2 linked regions of the Phytoactinopolyspora mesophila genome follow. The protein of the gene in region 1 interacts with the protein of each later gene in a pairwise test. Links are inferred from orthologs where the notes say so. Each region holds a gene or a part of one and is shown on either strand. Other genes may lie near its edges.

What was found.
Region 2: the proteins of paaC (region 1) and F7O44_RS00450 interact in binary tests that used the Escherichia coli proteins (3 or more experiments, as listed by UniProt). The link is inferred for Phytoactinopolyspora mesophila from one-to-one orthologs.

The regions. Positions count from the first base shown.
Region 1 is NZ_WLZY01000013.1:120,083-126,227, forward strand. The notes cover bases 1,539-4,515. They hold paaC (1,2-phenylacetyl-CoA epoxidase subunit PaaC), read right to left. Parts: upstream 3,504-4,515; coding sequence 2,574-3,503; downstream 1,539-2,573. Other genes in these bases: paaE (1,2-phenylacetyl-CoA epoxidase subunit PaaE), read right to left, coding at 1,539-2,049; paaD (1,2-phenylacetyl-CoA epoxidase subunit PaaD), read right to left, coding at 2,050-2,568; paaB (1,2-phenylacetyl-CoA epoxidase subunit PaaB), read right to left, coding at 3,512-3,814; paaA (1,2-phenylacetyl-CoA epoxidase subunit PaaA), read right to left, coding at 3,884-4,515. Also shown: F7O44_RS31375 (DinB family protein), read left to right, coding at 1-143; F7O44_RS26700 (GNAT family N-acetyltransferase), read right to left, coding at 251-790; more of paaE, read right to left, coding at 967-1,538; more of paaA, read right to left, coding at 4,516-4,831; phenylacetic acid degradation bifunctional protein PaaZ, read right to left, coding at 4,828-6,145. UniProt on the Escherichia coli protein: Component of 1,2-phenylacetyl-CoA epoxidase multicomponent enzyme system which catalyzes the reduction of phenylacetyl-CoA (PA-CoA) to form 1,2-epoxyphenylacetyl-CoA. The subunit C may be essential for structural integrity of the alpha subunit.
Region 2 is NZ_WLZY01000001.1:109,361-113,944, forward strand. What follows is about bases 1-3,000. They hold F7O44_RS00450 (response regulator), read right to left. Parts: upstream 1,840-3,000; coding sequence 1,162-1,839; downstream 1-1,161. Other genes in these bases: F7O44_RS00445 (hypothetical protein), read left to right, coding at 1-878; F7O44_RS00455 (sensor histidine kinase), read right to left, coding at 1,836-3,000. In the rest of the region: more of F7O44_RS00455, read right to left, coding at 3,001-3,527; F7O44_RS00460 (SLC13 family permease), read right to left, coding at 3,576-4,584. UniProt on the Escherichia coli protein: Member of the two-component regulatory system DpiA/DpiB, which is essential for expression of citrate-specific fermentation genes and genes involved in plasmid inheritance.

The DNA.
Region 1 (6,145 bases):
ATCAGCTGGCCAAGCGCTCCTGGTCCAACGGTGAGACACCGAGCCTGCGCTGGATCATCTGCCACATGATCGAGGAGTACGCCAGGCACAACGGTCACGCCGATCTCATCCGCGAGTCGGTTGACGGCCTTACGGGCGAGTAGCGGATACGTCGATGCTCGGGCACCCGTGCCGCGTGCAGAATTCGTGAGCTACTACCCGGCTGGTCGACGCCGAACCGGAACCGGTTATCCGGAAGCCGGCACGCCGCTCACCAGACGTCGCCCGTCCGCCAGTCACACGTGATCGCATCATCGAGGTCGAGTTCTGGACTTGTAGGGGTCGGCAGGACCAGGACGCCGCCGTCGTCGTCGGCCGTCCGCTCCATGCCGGTCGGCGCGAGGACCCAGGTCGGCCCGCTCCAGGTGAGCCAGCCTCGTCGCTGGTAGAAGTCCTGGATTCCGGTGCCGTCGGACAACGCGCCGAGGTCATATGCAGCTCGGATGACGCGCTCGGAAGCGGTCATGGCGGCCTCGGCATGACCACGTCGCCGGTGGGCCTTATTGACGGCCAGGGCTTCCACGTACCCGGTGCGGATGGCCAGTCCCCGGTGGATCAGGCGCCGTTGAACGACGCAGGCATGTGCGACGATCACGCCGTCCTCCCGGACCACCACGTGGACGCCGCCGAGTGCGTGGTCCCAGTCTTCGTCGGCGAACTCGCCGTCGAAGGCGTCGTCGAGCAACCGGCGGATCGTCGTCAGGTCAGCCGGCGCCAGGTCAGCCGTGTGCGCAAGGGTGAGGTCGGACACTGGTTGAGCCTCCCACACATGCGCACAAGGCGCACGAGTTGCGTCCCCGAGCCATCCTTATGGCTCGCGCCCTGCCAGGACTTCTCGTGCGTCACCATGCCTGCAGTCATGGTGACGGACGAGAAAACCCACCAAACATGATCATTTGGTTGAGGGGCTTGGTGACCGGGGCGGGTCTACGCGTCGTAGTCGACGACGACCTTCTCCGAGCGCACCAACGACTGGCAAGTGAGCACGAATCCGTCCTCGACCTCGGCATCCTCCAGTGCGAAGTTGCGCCGCATCACCACCTCGCCCTCGGTCACCTTGGCGCGACACGTGCCGCAGACTCCGCCCTTGCAAGCGAAGGGCAGATCTGGACGGACCCGTTGGGCACCGTCCAGGACGGCGGTGTCGCGGTCCAGCGTCGTTGTGGTGGTACGGCCGTCGAGGATGATGGACACCTCGCTCGTCTCACCCTCCAAGGGGGCTTCTTCGTGCCGCAGCGCAGGCGGCGGCACGTCGTCCACGTAGAACAGCTCGTGGTGGATGCGTGCCTTCTCCACCCCCACCTGCGCGAGTAGTTCCTCGGTGGCGGTGACCATCTCGTACGGCCCGCACAGCCACCAGTGATCCACCCGCGGAACGTCGACGAGCAGGTCCAGCAGGGTTTGAACCTTCTCCGGCGCTAGCCGCCCGGTGAACAGGTCCGCCTCGCGAGGTTCACGCGACAGCACGTGAATCAGCTCCAGGCGGTCCGGGTAGCGGTCCTTCAGATCGGCGAGCTCGTCGGCGAACATGACGGTGTTGGTGCGCCGGTTGCCATAGATGAGGGTAACGGTGGCGTCCGGGTGCCGAAGCACGCTGCCGACGATCGACAGCACCGGGGTGATGCCGGAGCCCGCCGCGAGAAGCACGTGGTGACCTGGCGTATCGACGTCGGGGGTGAACCCGCCTGTGGGTGTGCCCACCTCGATCTCGTCACCAGGACGGAGATCGCGCACCAGCCAGCTGGAGAACAACCCGTCCGGGATTTCCCGCACACCGATCCGCGGCCGGTCCCCCTCCGCCGCGCAGATGGAGTACGAACGCCGCTCGTCCCGGCCGTCGATCCGGCGCCGCAGCGTCAACGACTGACCGGCCCGGAACGCATACAACTCCGCCAACTCCGGTGGAACGTCGAAGGTCACCGCGACGGCGTCGTCGCACAGCCGGTCCACCGAGGCCACCCGGAGCGGGTGGAACTCACCACGCAGTCGAGCCTTGATCGCGGTGGCCATTCAGATCTCCTTGACATGTTCGAACGGCTCCTGGCACGCGCGGCAGCGGCGCAGCGCCTTGCACGCCGTGGCGCTGAACCGGGAGAGCTCCTCCGTGTCGGCGGAGTCGCAGCGCGGGCAGCGGACTCGCCGCACGGTCGGACCCAGCGTCAACGGCACCGGCCCGGCGAGCTCTCGAGGAGCTGCGCCCGGAGGCGCGATCCCGTGCTCGGCCAGTTTTCGTTTTCCCTCGTCGCTGATCCAGTCGGTGCTCCACGGCGGATGCAGGACGGTGCGCACCTCGACGTCGTGGTAACCGGCCTTGCGCAAGACGTAGACGAGGTCATCACGCATCGTGTCCATGGCCGGGCAGCCGGTGTAGGTGGGTGTGATCGTCACGACGACGCGCTCGCCCTCGAGACACACATCACGCAGCACACCGAGATCGGCGAGCGTGAGCATGGGCAGCTCCGGATCGGTGACGACTTCGGCCACCCGCCGCGCAGCGGCGAGCCGGGTGCCGGTAGCGCTGCCTGCCATGGTGATCACCAGGTTCCGTCCGGGTGGGCTCGGGCGACGCTTTGCATCTCGGCGAGCAGGTATCCCATGGCCTCGGTGTGGACGCCGTCGCGTCCCGCCCGGCCGCCGACGCCCGGCAACGGCGACACGTCGGGAATCTGAAGCGTCGCAGCCCGGAACACCTGCGCCAGCACCTCGTCGAACTCCTCACGCACCGACGCCAGATCAATCCCAACCCCGACACCCCCGCCGTGTTGATCATGGGCGATAACTTCTCCAGCCGGTTCCGAAGGGTGTTTTTGCCCATGATCAACAGGGTGGGTGAAGAGCTCGTCGACGTACGGCCAGACCGTCTCCAGCCCGGCAGCTATCCGCTGCCGCGAGTACGGCGTGCCGTCGCCCAGTCGGACGGCCCACTGAGCGACGTAGTCGCGGTGATACCTCAGCTCCTTGACACCTTTCGCGGCGATCGCCGACAGCACCGGATCAGGTGAGCCGGTGAGCCGGCTGAACACGGCCAGCCGCCAGGTGGCGAACACCAGCAACCGGGCGATCAGCTCGCCGAAATCGCCGTTCTCCAGCTCCGCCAGGCGGACGTTGCGGAACTCGTGCTCGTCGCGGAAGAACGCGAGGTGGTCCTCGCCGGCAGCACCGGACGCCGCGGCCGAGCGGGCCAGCAGCAGCCTGGCCTGGCCGAGCAGGTCGAGGGCGATGTTGGCGATCGCGACCTCCTCTTCCAGCTCGGGCAGGCGGGTGCACCATTGCTGGAGCCGATGCGACATGATCAGCGCGTCGTCGCCCAGCATCAGGCAGTAGGTAGCGAGCTCATCCGCATCGACCCCGTCGGGCAGCGTCGTGTCGATACCGGACAGCGGGTCCTCGAACCCGGTGCCGAATGCCCACCTGGCGTCGTCGACACCTTCGGTGATCGACTCGTAGGCGTTGTCGAAACCCATCTCCGGCCTCACATGTGCGGGACGTGCTCGGGAATGTCGTAGAACGTCGGATGCCGGTAGACCTTGTCCGCCGACGGCGCGAAGAACGGATCCTTCTCGTCCGGGCTCGACGCGGCGATATCGGACGACTTCACCACCCAGATGCTCACACCCTCGTTGCGGCGGGTGTACAGATCGCGGGCATGATGCAGAGCCATCTCGGCGTCGGCCGACCGCAGCGAGCCGACGTGCACGTGGTTCAGCCCGCGCTTGCTGCGCACGAACACCTCGTACAGCGGCCAGCCGGCGCGTGTACCTCCGGTCTCCGACATCTCACCTCTCCCTTCATCGGTGATCATGAGCGGTTTCGTGTCGCTATAGCGACGTGAATCCGCTCATGATCACGTGTGTTGTTTGGCTGCGTATGCCGCCGCGGCCTCGCGCACCCAAGCACCGTCTTCGTGCGCCGCACGACGGTGCGCCAGCCGTTCGGCGTTGCAGGGGCCGTTGCCGGAGATCACCTGCTTGAACTCGTCCCAGTCGATCTCGCCGAAATCGTAGTGGCCGCGCTCGTCGTTCCAGCTGATCTCCGGATCCGGCAGCGTGACGCCCAGCGCCTCAGCCTGGGGCACCGTCATGTCCACGAAGCGCTGGCGCAGCTCGTCATTGGTGTGCCGCTTGATCTTCCACGCCATCGACTGAGCGGTGTTCGGGGAATCGTGGTCCGGCGGGCCGAACATCATCAACGACGGCCACCACCACCGGTCGGTCGCATCCTGCACCATGCGCCGCTGCGCATCCGTTCCGCGCATCATGGTCATCAGCAGCTCGAAGCCCTGCCGCTGGTGGAAGGACTCTTCTTTGCAGATGCGCACCATGCCGCGCGCGTACGGGCCGAACGAACTCCGGCACAGCGGCACCTGGTTGCAGATGGCTGCACCGTCCACCAGCCACCCGATGACCCCGACGTCGGCGAAGTTCAGCGTCGGGTAATTGAAGATCGAGGAGTACTTCTGCTTGCTGTCGATCAGCTTCTCGGTCAGCTCGGTGCGGTCGGCACCCAAAGTCTCGGTCGCGGAGTAAAGGTAGAGACCGTGGCCGGCTTCGTCCTGCACCTTGGCCAGCAGGATCGCTTTACGCCGCAGCGATGGTGCCCGGGTGATCCAGTTGGCCTCCGGCTGCATCCCGATGATCTCGGAATGCGCGTGTTGAGCCACCTGGCGGACGAGTGTCTTACGGTATGCGTCCGGCATCCAGTCGCGCGGCTCGATCCGTTGATCGCGCTCGATGACCTGCTCGAAGTGTCGTTCGAGTTCAGGTTCGGACAGCGCTTGGGCTGCGGGGGTCATTGCGGCCACTCCTTCGCCACCAGGGTGAGGACGTCGTAGCGGGCGGTCAGCTCGCCGTCGGCATTGACGACGTCGGCATTCCACCGCACCTCGCCGTAGTCGGCATCGACGCGCGGCGTGATCTGCGCGGCGGTCAGCGTCACGGTGAGCTCGTCGCCGGGTTTCACCGGTGTGAGGAATCGGAGATTCTCCAGACCGTAGTTGGCCAGCACCGGGCCCGGCTCCGGGTCCACGAAGAGCCCGGCCGCGAGCGACAGCACCAGGTATCCGTGCGCGACAATTCCTTCGAAGAAGGGGTTCGCCGCCGCGGCTTCCTCGATGGTGTGTGCGTAGAACTTGTCGCCGGTGAACTCGGCGAAATGGTCGATGTCCTCCCGGGTCACCGTCCGCGGGCCACCAACCACGGTGTCGCCGACGCGCAGCTCGGCCAGAGACTTGCGGAACGGGTGCGTCTCGATGTCGGCGTGCGGCGCACCGTTGACCCACCGGTTGGTGACGGCACCGAGCACCTTGGGCGATGCCTGCACGGCCGTGCGCTGCATGTGGTGCAGGACGCTGCGGATGCCACCCAGTTCCTCGCCGCCGCCGGCCCGGCCTGGTCCACCGTGCACCAGCATCGGCAACGGTGAGCCGTGGCCGGTGGATTCCTTGGCGTTGTCCGAATCGAGAACGAGCACCCGGCCATGCCACGGGGCGACTCCCAGGACCACGTCCCGCGCGAAGTCTGTATCTCCGGTGACGACGGATCCGACCAGGCTGCCTGCGCCGCGGGCGGCGAGCTCGACGACCTCATCCGCCGATGTGTAGGGCATCAACGTCGACACCGGGCCGAACGCCTCGACCTGGTGTGGCTCCGCCCGACCAGCGTCGTCGGCGCGAAGCAGCACCGGCGACACGAACGCGCCTCGTTCGGCGTCGGCGTCGACCACGTCCACCCGCTCGGGATCACCGAATACGATCCGGCCCACGTCCATCAAGGCCTTCAGCGACCTGCGGACCTCCTCGCGCTGTTCCAGGCTGGCCAACGCGCCCATCCGGACGTCAGGGTTGGCCGGGCTCCCGACGACGACGCGGGCCAGCCGCTCGTGCACGGCCTCGGAGACGTCATCCATCCGCTCGGCCGGTACGAATGCCCGGCGAATAGCCGTGCACTTCTGTCCGGCCTTCACCGTCATTTCGGTCACGAGTTGTTTGACGAACAGGTCGAATTCCGCCGAACCGGGTGCGGCATCCGGGCCGAGCACGGAGAAGTTCAGCGAGTCCGCCTCGGCATTGAACCGGGTGGCGTGCCGGACGATGGCCGGGTGCGAGCGC
Region 2 (4,584 bases), on another replicon or contig:
ATGACGTTAACGAGATGCGTTCATTCCCGGTGATCGACGACGCCACCGCTGAGGTCATCCTCAGCGGCGACACAGTGGCGCCCGAACACTCGTCGTTGGCGGAGGCCGCGCGGGCGATTCGCCGGACCGCGGACCAGCCGGTCCGGCCCAGTGCTGAGCTCGCCCGGCGGATGGCCTCGGGTCAGTTCCACGATGTCGCCGCTGCGCGGTATCCGGCCCGGCGCCGCGGATGGGTGCGCGACATTGTGGCGGCAGCAGGTCCGCGAGCACGCTGGGCCGCCGGCGTGGCAATCGTTTTCACCGGGCTCTCAGGGGCGGTGGCAGCGGGTGCTTTCCCGGATGCCGTGCAGGACCGGGTCCAAACCGTCGTCGAGGCCGTCACGCCGATCAAATTCACCGACGGGGAACACACGGGCGGCGAGATCGCGGAGAACGAGACGGGCGACATCACCGAAGCGCCGGGGAAGAACCCCGCGGGATCACCAGATGGTTCGGGACCAGAGGATCCGGGTGAGCATGGCCGGGAAAATCGGCCGGAGGATCCGGGTGAGCATGGTCGGGAAAATCGGCCGGAGGATCCGGGTGAGCATGGTCGGGAAAATCGGCCGGAGGATCCGGGTGGGCATGGTCGGGAAAATCGGCCGGAGGATCCGGGTGAGCATGGTCGGGAGAACCGGCCGGAGGATCCGGGTGAGCATGGTCGGGAGAACCGGCCGGAGGATCCGGGTGAGCATGGCCGGGAAAATCGGCCGGAGGATCCGGGTGAGCATGGCCGGGAGAACCGGCCAGCTGGTTCGGAGGAGAACGGCCGGCAGAACCAGGGCGGTATCCCGGAGTCACCACCACACAAGACCGACCGTCCTGACCGGGGGAGTTGACCCCGATCAGGACGGCGACCAACGCCCGACGCGCTAACCCCCACCACGCGTCGGGTCATGTTGCGGCCCTGGTTTATCCCCTTGGGCCGGGGCCGCAACCCCTTACCTCCCATCGACCCACCCCACCCTCGTCGGTGATCGACAGTGCGCTGTGGTCGTTGGGCCGCAGCCACACTCCACTGTCGATCACCAATGAGCGACCACAGCGCACTGTCGATCACCGACGAGGGTGGGGGTGATGTGGGGTGGGGGTGATGTGGGGTGGGGGTGATGTGGGGTTGGTTCAGGAGGCGGTCCATCGGTAAAGCTGCTCAGGACGGCCGGTCTGCCCGTAGCGCGGCTCCCGGGAGACCGAGCCCTTCTCGACGAGAAACTCGAGGTATCGCCGGGCCGTGACACGCGCGGTCCCGAGCAGCTCGCCCATTTCGCTGGCCGAGAGGCCGTGTGAGGCTCGGCGGAGTTGCGTTGTCACCGCCTCGAGCGTTTCCGTGCTCATGCCCTTCGGCAACGGCCCGCCGGCGGTGCCCCGGAGGGCGGCTAACGCGCGATCCACATCCTGTTGGGCAGCGGTGCGGCCACCCGACTGGAGGCGCTGCCGGAATTCGGCATAACGTTCCAGCTTGTCGCGGAACGCGGCGAACGTGAACGGCTTGAGCAGGTACTGCACGATGCCGTGTGCGACGGCGGACCGGACGATCTCGATGTCGTGCGCGGACGTCACGGCGATGATGTCCACTGTCCGGCCGTGCGCACGCAGGGTGCGACACACGTCGAGGCCGGTCATGTCCGGCAGATAGAAGTCCAGCAGCACGAGGTCGACGTCGTCCAGGCGGGGGAATCGCAGTGCCTCGGCGCCGCTGTGCGCGATACCCGCGACGGTGAAACCGCGCACGCGCTGGACGTAGCGTGCGTGTGCGTCGGCGATTCGTGGGTCGTCCTCCACCACCAACGTGGCGATCATGGCCCTCGCTCCAGTGTTTGGTCCAGGGCCGGCGGCTCAGGTGCGGCTGCCGGCCGATCGTCGTGGGGACGGGGCAGGCGGACGATGACGGCGGAGCCGCTTTCGTGTTCGACATACGCCTGACCGCCGTATCGGGTGACGATCTGCCGAACGAGCGCCAACCCCAGGCCGCGGCCGGGTGAGACGCGGGTATGGCCGGTGTCCTTGGTCGACCAGCCCCAGGCGAACGCATCGTCGAGATTCGCAGGGTCGAACCCTGGGCCGGAATCGCCAACCCTGATCACCAGTTCGGCCTCGTCGAGCCGCGCGGTCACGGTCACCGCGCGCGGGGGCGGTCCGGTAGCCGCGGCATCCATCGCGTTGTCGACCAGGTTGCCGACGAGTGTGACCAGCTCCCGGGACGGGAGAAACGTATCCGGGACCACAGTGTCGGGAGTGACCGTGAAATCGATGCCGCGCTGATGTGCCTGCGCGGCTTTGCCGAGAAGCAGTGCGGACAGCGCCGGTTCGGTCACCGCGCCGATGAGCTGATCGGCGAGTTGCTGGGTGGACTCGAGTTCGGCCGTGGCGAATTCGACGGCGCGTTCCGGCTCGCCCATTTCGACCATGGTGATGACGGTGTGCAATCGGTTGGCGGCTTCATGGGCCTGAGCCCGGAGCGCGTCGGCGAATCCGCGCGCCGATTCGAGTTCACCCGTCAGCGATTCCAGCTCGGTATGGTCACGCAGCGTGACGACGGCCCCGAGTTCCCGGCCGTCCTTCGAGGTGCGCTGCTGGTTGACGACAAGCACGCGGTCACCGAAGACGTGGAGCTGGTCGCTGACCGGCTCGCCCGCCGTGAGTGTGTCGGCTAACGCGCCGGTGATTCCGAGTTCTCGGACGGTTCGGCCTTCGTGATCGTCGGGTAGGCCAAGCAGGTGGACGGCCTCGTCGTTGGCGAGCACCACCTCGGCATCGGCGTTGAGCACGAGCAGTCCCTCCCGGACCGAGTGCAATACCGCCTCGTGGTGCTCGTACATCCGGGTGATCTCCACGGGTCCTAGTCCCAGCGTCTGCCGGTCGAGCCGGCGGCTGATAGCCAGTGAACCGAGCGCGGCCACGCCGAGTGCGAGCAGCGCAATGCCGATGATGGAGAACAGTCTGGGGCGGAGCTCGTCCCAGATCCTGTCCTGGAGAATCCCGATGGATAGCAGGGCCGCCGGCTCGGCGTCGGCCTCGAGGTAGATCGGAACGACGGCGCGAACGGACGGACCGAGTGTTCCCTGGTAGGTCTCGGTCAAACTCTGTCCGGCCAGCGCGGGCTCCACGGTGCCGAGGAACTGCTCGCCGATTCGGTCCGGGGTCGGGTGCGAGTATCTGGTGCGGTCGGTGCCCATGAACACGATGAAGTCGGTGCCGGTGGCCACCCGGACCGACTCGGCCAGCGGTTGCAGCGAGGCGGCCGGATTGCCGTCGGCGAGAGCCGTGTGCACGTCCGGGAGTTCGGCCAGTGCGTGAGCCAAACTCAGGGCACGACGCTCTGCTTCCGCCTCGCTGTCATGGCGGGCGTTGAGGTAGGCGAGAACCCCTCCGGCGATGACAAGGAGGAGAATCAGCGCCAGTTGGAGGGCGAAGAGCTGTTGCGCCAGGCTCCTCGGGAGCAGGGACCGCGCCCGTCCGGGGACGCGATCCCTGAGCCGCGTGTTCATGCGTTCAAGTGTGGCAGGAAGCGGGCACACGGGGTCCGGCTTCTCGATTCAGAAGCTGATTCCCATCGCCCAAGCGCCCAGCAGCATCACAGCGCCGGTGATCAGCACGACACCGATCAGGTTGAGCCAGAACCCGGCCCGGATCATCTGGCCCATCGTCACCCGGCCGGTTCCGAAGATGATCGCGTTCGGCGGGGTGCCGACCGGAAGCATGAAGCTGCAGGTAGCGGCGATGGCTGCGGGCACCAGCAGAAGGAGCGGGTCGAGGCCCAGTCCGACCGCCACTCCACCCAGGACCGGCAGGAAGGTTGCTGCGGTGGCGGTGTTGCTGGTCAGTTCTGTCAAGAGAAGCACGACGAGGCAGATGGCCGCGATGAGCAAGACCGTGGGCAGCCCACCGAGTTCGCCGACCTTGATGCCGATGTACGTGCTCAGTTCGGTGTCCTGGACTGCTTTGGCCAAACTCAGGCCGCCGCCGAACAGCAGCAGCACGCCCCACGGAATGCCGGCTTGAGCCGTGCGCCAGTCGAGTGTTCCTTCGGCTCGCCGGAACGACGTCGGGATCAAGAACAGAGCGACGGCGGCTGCGATGGCGATACTGGCATCACTCAGGTTGGCCATGAACGGCAACGCCGAGGTCAGCGGTTCGAAGCCGGTGATCTGCTCCCGGAACACCCACAGAGCGGCCGTGCCGACGAAGATGACCAGCACGTTCCACTCGCCGCGTGACATCCGGCCCAGCTTGCTCAGCTCACTCTGGATGACCTGCCGGCCCCCGGCGATCTCGGCAATCTTCGTCGGGTAGAACACCCGGGTGAGCAGGACCCAGGCGATCGCCAGGAAGACGGCCGACAATGGCACGCCGATCTTCATCCAGTCCGCGAAGCTGATCGAGAAGCCGTAGTTCTGTTCCACGAAGCCGGCCATGATCAGATTCGGCGGGCTGCCGATCAACGTCGACGTACCGCCGATGGTGGCGGCATACGCGATCGCGAGGATGAGGCAGACGCCGAAGTTGCGGACGTTCTTTCTCGACTCCTCGCTGCCATCGCCGGTT